Regions from separate parts of the Thalassotalea sp. SU-HH00458 genome, predicted to be linked through region 1. Evidence: predicted binding sites of a transcription regulator. Region 1 holds the regulator's gene; the other holds the start of a gene.
The links. Region 1 encodes sigma-54, which starts transcription at its own class of promoters, with help from an activator protein. Its sites were predicted from a motif close to GTTGGCACGNNNNTNGNNT; they were not measured.
Positions count from the first base shown of each region.

Region 2: the regulator sigma-54 is predicted to act here: its motif matches at 2,783-2,801, upstream of flgF (flagellar basal-body rod protein FlgF).

Region 1 covers NZ_BAABWW010000002.1:190,983-195,411, reverse strand. The annotation lists gene kdsC (3-deoxy-manno-octulosonate-8-phosphatase KdsC) at 1-173, shown strand, start outside; gene lptC (LPS export ABC transporter periplasmic protein LptC) at 170-736, shown strand; gene lptA (lipopolysaccharide transport periplasmic protein LptA) at 702-1,256, shown strand; gene lptB (LPS export ABC transporter ATP-binding protein) at 1,253-1,984, shown strand; gene ABXH06_RS03820 (RNA polymerase factor sigma-54) at 2,052-3,560, shown strand; gene hpf (ribosome hibernation promoting factor) at 3,584-3,871, shown strand; gene ptsN (PTS IIA-like nitrogen regulatory protein PtsN) at 3,899-4,351, shown strand; gene rapZ (RNase adapter RapZ) at 4,376-4,429, shown strand, end outside.
Region 2 covers NZ_BAABWW010000001.1:256,452-260,880, reverse strand. The annotation lists gene flgB (flagellar basal body rod protein FlgB) at 1-113, shown strand, start outside; gene flgC (flagellar basal body rod protein FlgC) at 130-549, shown strand; gene ABXH06_RS01145 (flagellar hook assembly protein FlgD) at 569-1,255, shown strand; gene flgE (flagellar hook protein FlgE) at 1,313-2,662, shown strand; gene flgF (flagellar basal-body rod protein FlgF) at 2,837-3,580, shown strand; gene flgG (flagellar basal-body rod protein FlgG) at 3,601-4,389, shown strand; gene flgH (flagellar basal body L-ring protein FlgH) at 4,407-4,429, shown strand, end outside.

The DNA.
Region 1 (4,429 bases):
GCATGGAATATGTCGGTTTATCCATAGCGGTGAATGACGCTCATCCGGCTATTTTAAGTTTAGCTGATCATGTAACAACGATTAAAGGAGGTTTTGGCGCGGTACGTGAAATATGCGATATCATTATGCAAAGTCAAAACAGCCTGCAATATGCCAGTGGCGCAAGTATATGACACGCATATATATAGCTTCGTTACTATTTTTTATTTTTTCAGTGGTCAGTTACATTGTCATTGAATGGCACCAAAACAGTAACCAAATCACCAATGCTATAGATAACAAAATATCCCCTGATTTTATTGCTGAAAGCTTAAATAGCGAAACGTATAACAGCATAGGCCAACTCTCCTATATTATCGATGCGAATCGAATGGAACATTATTCGGAATTATCAGTCACACACTTTGAGTTTCCTAAATATACCTTATACCCAAAAAATACCGATTCTCCATGGAAAATTAGTGCAAATGAAGGCACACTCTACAATAGCAATAGAGTAAAACTTGAAAGTAAAGTGGCGTTAATTGCAACCGACAGTAAAAGTTTAATTCAAGAGATCCATGGAAAGTATTTAGAATTAGATTTAAACACTAATATTATTAGTTCAGAAAAAAAGATAGAAATAAAAGGAATTGATTTTACCATGTACGGTACAGGACTGATTGTAGACTTAAACACTAAACAAGTAACGCTGACAAAACATGAAAAAACCATATTTCAACCTATTAAAAACTAGTTGTTTGGCTTTAGGGGTAACCTTAAGTCTTTCATATAGTGTTATAGCAGCAAAAGTTGATTTGAATGAAGAAATCAAAATTGATGCTTCTAGACAAGCAGCTGATCTCAAAAATAAAATATTTAGTTACATTGATAATGTCATTATTACCCAAGGCTCTTTAACAATAAAAGCAGACCTAGTGCAAGTTGTGACAGAAGCCACGAGTAACGAAAAAACATATATTGCCAAAGGGCAACCAGCAACGTTCGAACAAATATTGGAAGACGGAACGCCTATTTATCTACAAGCAAATGAAATTAAATATCAACCTGAAAAAAATACGGTGATGATTTCAGGAAATGCTGAACTTCGTCAAGAAGGCAGCAAAGTCAGTGGCACCACTATCAGTTATAATTTTTTGACCGAACAAGTACAGGCAAGCAGTGACGACAATGCTAGAGTACAAACGGTATTACAACCGAAAAACCTTGAGAAAAAAAAGTTAGATAAAAAATCGTTGGATAATAAAAATAAATGACCACTGCCACCTTAATTGCCAATAATTTGGCAAAAGCCTACAAAGGCCGAAAAGTCGTAAAAAACGTTGGTATGAAAGTGCAAGAAGGCCAAGTTGTCGGATTGCTCGGTCCAAATGGTGCCGGTAAAACAACTTCGTTTTATATGATAGTTGGTTTAGTCAATAGTGATAGCGGTTCAATCATCTTAAATGATGAAGATATTACTTTACTCCCTATGCATGAAAGAGCCCGAAAAGGTATCGGATACCTTCCACAGGAAGCTTCCATTTTTCGTAAGCTAACGGTATATCAAAATATTATGGCGATTTTGCAAACCCGCAAAGATTTAGATGATATCAGTAGAGAAGAAAAGCTTGAGCATCTCGTTGAAGAATTTAATATAGGTCATATCAAAGATAATTTAGGCATGAGCTTATCCGGTGGCGAACGACGCCGAGTTGAAATTGCGAGAGCACTAGCGGCAGAGCCCAAATTTATCTTACTTGATGAGCCTTTTGCTGGTGTTGATCCAATTTCAGTAGGTGATATAAAAAAAATTATCCTACACTTAAAACAACGTGGCATTGGAATTTTAATCACAGATCACAATGTTCGTGAAACATTAGACGTTTGTGAGCATGCATATATTGTTAGTCACGGTGAATTAATCGCGGAAGGCAATGCAGATCAAATTCTTGCGAATCAACAGGTAAGAGATGTATACCTTGGTGAGCAATTCACGCTATAGTTACACAAAGCTTTGATAAAAAGTAAAAATCAATATGAAGCTAGAAAATAGGAAAATAATACGATAAATGCGCCCTAGTCTGCAGCTCCGAATAGGACAACAACTCACCATGACTCCACAATTGCAACAAGCGATTAAGCTTTTGCAATTGTCGACGTTGGATCTTCAGCAAGAGATCCAAGAAGCTCTTGAAAGTAATCCATTATTAGAAGTAGATGAATCAACCCCAAGTGACAATGATGCGCAATCGGATAACTTAGAAGAAGCATTTTCTGCTGGTGTAACAGAACAAAACACTAAAACATCCGACGGCAGTGAAGATTCAGCTCCTACTATCGATGAAATTAGTACGACGGAAGCTATGGATAAATCTGAGATCCCTGAAGAGCTCAACATAGACACTACCTGGGAAGAAAGCTACAGTGCTGGCGTTTCAAATACCGGTGCCAGTGCACCTGCTTCAGAAGATTATACTTATCAGGGCGAAACAACGGACTCCATTCAAGACCATTTACGCTGGCAAATGGAGTTAACGCCATTTTCAGAAACGGACCTTGCCATCGCGACGGCTATTATTGATGCCATCGATGATGCTGGCTATTTAAGAGTCAGTGTTGAAGAAATTCTTGAAGCGATGGGCAATGAAGAAGTTGAACTTGATGAAGTTGAAGCCGTACTTAAACGTATTAATATGTTTGATCCTGTTGGCGTTGGGGCTCGCTCTATCTCAGAATGTTTAACCATTCAATTAAATCAATTTGATAAAGAAACGCCTTGGTTAAAAGAAAGTAAGCTGATCATTAATGAATATATCGACTTATTAGGTAACCGAGATTATCGCCAAATCATGCGGAAAACGCGTTTAAAAGAAGATCAACTACGCGAAGTGATCAAGCTAATTCAATCGCTGGATCCAAGACCAGGTGATAGTGTCATTAAAGGTGATGATCAATATGTCATCCCTGATGTTTCGGTCGAAAAGAAAAATGGTCGTTGGATGGTTGAATTAAATCCAGATACAGCACCACGATTATCGGTTAATCAGCAATATGCCTCCATGGCACGAAACATGAAATCATCAACAGACAGTCAGTTTATACGTTCAAACCTACAAGAAGCTAAATGGTTTATTAAAAGCTTAGAAAGCCGAAATGATACATTGTTAAAAGTCTCTAACTGCATTGTACAACGCCAACAAGGCTTCTTTGAACACGGGCCAGAAGCAATGCGCCCTATGGTACTCAATGATATTGCTGAAGCGGTAGATATGCATGAGTCCACTATTTCCCGTGTTACGACCCAAAAATATATGCATACACCTAGAGGAATCTTTGAATTAAAATATTTCTTCTCTAGCCACGTAAGTACAGAAAATGGTGGAGAATGTTCATCCACCGCAATTCGAGCTTTAATTAAAAAGTTGGTCGCTGCAGAAATTCCAGCCAAACCATTAAGTGATAGTAAAATGGCGGAATTACTTGCAGAACAAGGCATTAATGTCGCCAGAAGAACCATTGCCAAGTATCGAGAATCATTGTCAATTCCTCCTTCTAACCAACGAAAAAGTCTACTTTAACAACTAAATAAGGATCTAAGCTTATGCAAATTAATCTTGCTGGTCATCATGTTGAAATTACTGAAGCTTTACGTGAAAGTGTCAATACAAAATTTGCCAAGTTGGAACGACATTTTGATCATATAAATAATGTTCATGTGGTATTGACGGTAGAAAAGCTGAATCAAATTGCGGAAGCAACAGCCCATCTTAACGGAACAGAAATACACGCAAAAGCCGAAAATGCCGATATGTATGCTTCAATCGATGCTTTAGTTAATAAACTCGATAAACAAGTTTTAAAGTACAAAGGCAAAATCAACCAACATTAATCCATCGTCTATTTCAACACGAGCATTATGAAATTAACTGAACTTATTAACGAGAACTGCACCTTGTGTGCAGTTCATGCTACTAGCAAAAAGCGTATTTTAGAATTATTATGTGAAAAAGCTGCCGAGTCTTATACTGATTTTAACACTTATTCACTGCTTGAAAGTCTAATGGCACGTGAAAAAATGGGTTCAACTGGGATAGGTAATGGTATCGCGATCCCACACGGTAGATTAACTGATGGGGGTAAAGTCGTTGTCGTGATTGCCACAACAGAGTCTCCAATTGATTTTGATGCGATAGATAATAGACCCGTCGATATTTTTATTGCTTTATTCGTACCCGAAGAAAATTGTCAACAACATTTATCCACGCTACAAAGCATTGCACAAATTTTTAGTGATAAACAAACTTGCAAACTGGTCCGAAAATGTCACTCGAGTTCAGAGCTTTTCAATTTATTGAAAAATAATAACTAAACCTTAGTACCAAGGATTTCGACAATGAAACTCATCATCGTTAGTGGCCGTTCAGGATCAGGAAAAAGTGTCGCATTA
Region 2 (4,429 bases), on a different contig from region 1:
ATGCACAAGTGGAACGAAACTTGTATTTAGAAAACTCAATGCATTATCAAGCGAGTCTTCAATTTATGAATGGCAAAATAAAAGGCTTGAAAAAAGCAATAACTGGACAGTAACAGGAGGGCAAGGCTAATGAGTTTATTTAATGTTTTTGATGTCTCTGGCACGGGCATGAGTGCTCAGTCAGTACGTTTAAACACAACGGCAAGTAATATTGCCAATGCAGATAGTGTTAGTAGTAGCATCGATCAAACTTACCGTGCTCGCCATCCAGTTTTTGCCGCTGAGATGCAAAAAGCTGCCGCTGGGCAAGATCAGTCTGTTGGAGTTAAGGTACTTGGTATTGTTGAAAGTAACAAACCGTTAAATGTTGAATACTCACCAGAGCATCCAATGGCAGACTCGGAAGGTTATATATATAAGCCTAATGTTAATGTGATTGAAGAGATGACGAATATGATATCTGCCTCTCGTTCATATCAAACTAATATTCAACTGGCTGAATCAGCAAAAAACATGCTGAATAAAACCTTGTTGTTAGGTCAGAAATAATACTTAGTTAGGAGTAATTATGGAATCGGTTACAGGTGGTAGTCCTTTAGAAGGAATGCGATGGCAGAAGGAAGAAGTTAAGGTTTCTGACGGCAATCAAGGTATGTTGACGCAAGAAGATTTTTTCGCGTTGCTCACGCAAGAGCTTGCGCATCAGGACCCAACTAATCCTACTGATAACAATGAAATGATCTCTCAAATGACGGCTTTTTCAACCACTGATGGTGTTTCGCAGTTAAATGAGCAGTTTACAAATTTCGCTACATCTATGTCTTCAAGCCAAGCATTACAAGCTTCATCACTAGTAGGAAGAAGTGTTTTAGTTGATGACAATGTCTTTGGTATGTCTACAGGTGAAGAGGTGAAAGGTAAGCTAGTGACTGATCAACCGGCAAGTAACGTTAATATTTATGTGGAAAATGCAGCCGGTGAAATTATTCAAACTGTTCCTGTTGGTAATGTTGAGTCAGGGGAATTTGGCTTTACTTGGAATGGTATGACTTCAGCTGGTGAGCCTGCCGCAGAAGGTGCTTATCGATTTAGAATTGCAGGTTTAGTTGATGGCCAAGCTTCTGAAATTCAGGCCATGACTTATCGTAAAGTAGATAGTGTCACACTAGCTGGAGCTGGCGGAAATATAGTATTAAATCTAAATGGTGGTAGTTCAATGGCATTAATAGATGTTGTTGAAGTTTCAGAAAGTTAAATCGAATTTTATAGCCTATTTAGGTTAAAAAACAATTGTTTACAATGAGGTATAGTTATGTCATTTAATATAGCACTAAGTGGTTTAAACGCTGCTCAAAAAGATTTGGATGTAACATCCAACAATATTGCAAACGTGAGTACCGTAGGTTTTAAAGAATCTCGTGCTGAATTTGTTGATGTGTATGCTGCGTCATTACTTGCTGCCGGCAAAACAAAAGTTGGTGATGGTGTGTTAACATCAGATGTTGCTCAACAATTTAGTCAAGGTAGTATTCAATTTACAAACAATGCACTAGACCTTGCAATTACAGGTAATGGTTTTTTTGCTGTTGTTCCTGATATCGATAGTTTAGAGTTTTCTTATACGCGTGCAGGCCAATTCAAGTTAAATAACGATAACTTTATTGTTAACTCTGCGGGTGAGCATTTATTAGGGTTTCCAGTAAACCCTGATGGTAGTTCATCTTCGGTTAGTTTAAGTACTTCTGAGCCAATTAGAATTCCAACAGCATCTGGTGCGCCTGCTCAAACTAGTGAAGTAGACGTAAGAATGAATTTACCTGCAGGTGATGCTGTGATCACTGGTTCTCCAGGCAATTTCGATTTAACTGACCCATTAACGTTTAACCATTCTACCTCGGTAACGGTATTTGATTCGTTAGGTGATAGTCATATCATGACATATTACTTTATTAAAGAAGCACCCGTTGCTGGTCCTCCGGCCTCTAACCCTTGGTTAGTTACAGCTGCGGTTGATAATCAACGGGTTGATTTAGTTGATCCGGCTAATGCGGCAACAGGTATTGATATAAATGGTTTCGATGGCGCACGATTAAACTTTAGCCCTGGTGGTGACTTTTTCTCACAAGTACCTGCTGCAGGATTTCAAACGGCGGCATTAGGTGCTGGTATTTTGACTAACGGCTCTGATGACACTCAGCAAATAGTTATCGACTTTAACCTTGATACTGCTGGCGCAAACCCTAATGAACCTACGCAGTTTGCTTCAAATTTTGAAGTGACGTCACTTGAGCAAGATGGTTTACCGGTTGGACGTTTAACCGGGCTTGATATTGGCCCTGATGGCTTAGTTATGGCGACCTATAGTAATGGTACTTCGCAACCGCTCTCTCGCGTAGCATTAGTAAATTTTGCAAATAACCAAGGATTAACGCAAGTGGGGAATACCAACTGGAAAGAAAGTATTCTCTCTGGTGAAGGTTTAGCAGGTGAAGCAGGGGCAGGTACATACGGTACTATTAATGCTTCTGCTCTAGAGTCATCTAACGTCAACTTAACCAGTGAGTTGATTGATTTGATTTCAGCGCAACGAAACTTCCAAGCAAACTCTCGTTCGTTAGAAGTTGATAATCAATTGAACCAAACGATTTTACAAATTCGTTAATCGACCCTCTTAGGAAAAGCCCTTAAGTAATGTAGATTACTTAAGGGCTTTTTTATTGCTATCATCATCAAATACGACACGACAAGTCATAAGTTTTCCCCCTCAAAATTAACTTCTTTAGTTGGCACTTTCTTTGCATTTATCTACGTAATACTTAATAAATCTGGGTTCATGATGGATAAGATGCTTTACATTGCCATGAGTGGCGCCAAGCAAAATATGAGAGCTTTAGCGATAAATGCCAATAACTTAGCCAATGCTAAGACCACGGGATTTAAAGCTGACTTAGCACAGGCTCGCTCAATGCAGGCTTTTGGTGAAGGTTTACCAACCCGTGTTTTTGCTATGACAGAAAAAGCTAGCCAAAACTTTGACAGTGGCGCACTTTTAACCACAGGCCGAGATTTAGATATTGCGATTCAAGGGCATGGCATGATTGCCGTTCAAGCAAAGGACGGTACCGAAGCCTATACACGTGACGGTCATTTAACATTAACCGAAGAAGGTTTTTTACAAACTCCAAATGGTGATTTGGTGATTGGCGATGCCGGACCTGTGTCTTTACCTTTACCGGTTAATAATATTCAGATCACTAAAGATGGCACTATCATGGTTCAGCCAGCCGGTGCCCCTACGACCATTCAAGAAGAAGTCGGTAAAATTAAACTTGTTAACCCTGAAACTCGTACGTTAGTGCGTGGTAACGATGGTTTATTTCGAGGGGGTAACGGTACTAATGAAGATGCCGATATCAGTATTACCGTTCAAAGTGGCATGTTGGAATCGAGTAATGTCAATCCTGTCAGCGAAATGACAGACATGATTTCCATTCAACGTCAATTTGAAATGCATTTGAAATTAATGAAAACCGCTGAAGAAATTGATTCAGCTAGTGCATCGCTATTGCGTGCTTTCTAAACTAATTATTGAGGTGATTTATGAACCCAGCATTGTGGATCAGTAAAACAGGCTTAGACGCGCAAACGAAAGATATTGCCGTTATTTCAAACAACTTAGCAAACGCGAGTACGGTTGGCTTTAAAAAGAGTCGAGCAGTCTTTGAAGATTTGCTTTATCAAACGATTAATCAACCTGGTGGTCGTTCTGCTCAAGACACCGAAATGCCCTCCGGCTTAATGTTAGGGGCTGGTTCAAAAGTTGTCGCCACGCAAAAAATTCATACCCAAGGGGATATGATTTCAACGGATAATGCGTTGGATTTAATGATTCAAGGGGAAGGTTTTTTCCAAGTACAAATGCCTGATGGCTCGTTGTCTTATTCAAGGAATGGCCAATTTACTATGGATGAAGAAGGCAATATGGTAACGCCTGGTGCTGGTTATTTAGTACAACCACAAGTCACGATACCGCCTGATGCTATTAGTATTATTGTTTCTCAAGATGGCGAAGTGTCGGTGACCTTACAAGGTCAAGCTGAGCCCGCTGTCGTTGGACAATTAAACACAGTTAACTTTGTTAATCCAACGGGATTAGAGCCCATCGGACAAAATTTATTTGTTGAAACCTCGGTAAGTGGTGCGCCACAAGAAGGTGTTCCCGGTTTAGAGGGCTTCGGCATGATTTTACAAGGAGCACTTGAAACCTCCAACGTCAATACGACAGAAGAGCTGGTCAATTTAATTGAGAGTCAACGGGTTTACGAAATGAACTCAAAGGTCATTTCTGCGGTTGATCAAATGCTTAGCTATATCAATCAACAGTTATAACCAATAGGGAGCGTCATATGAAAATTGTAACGATAATATT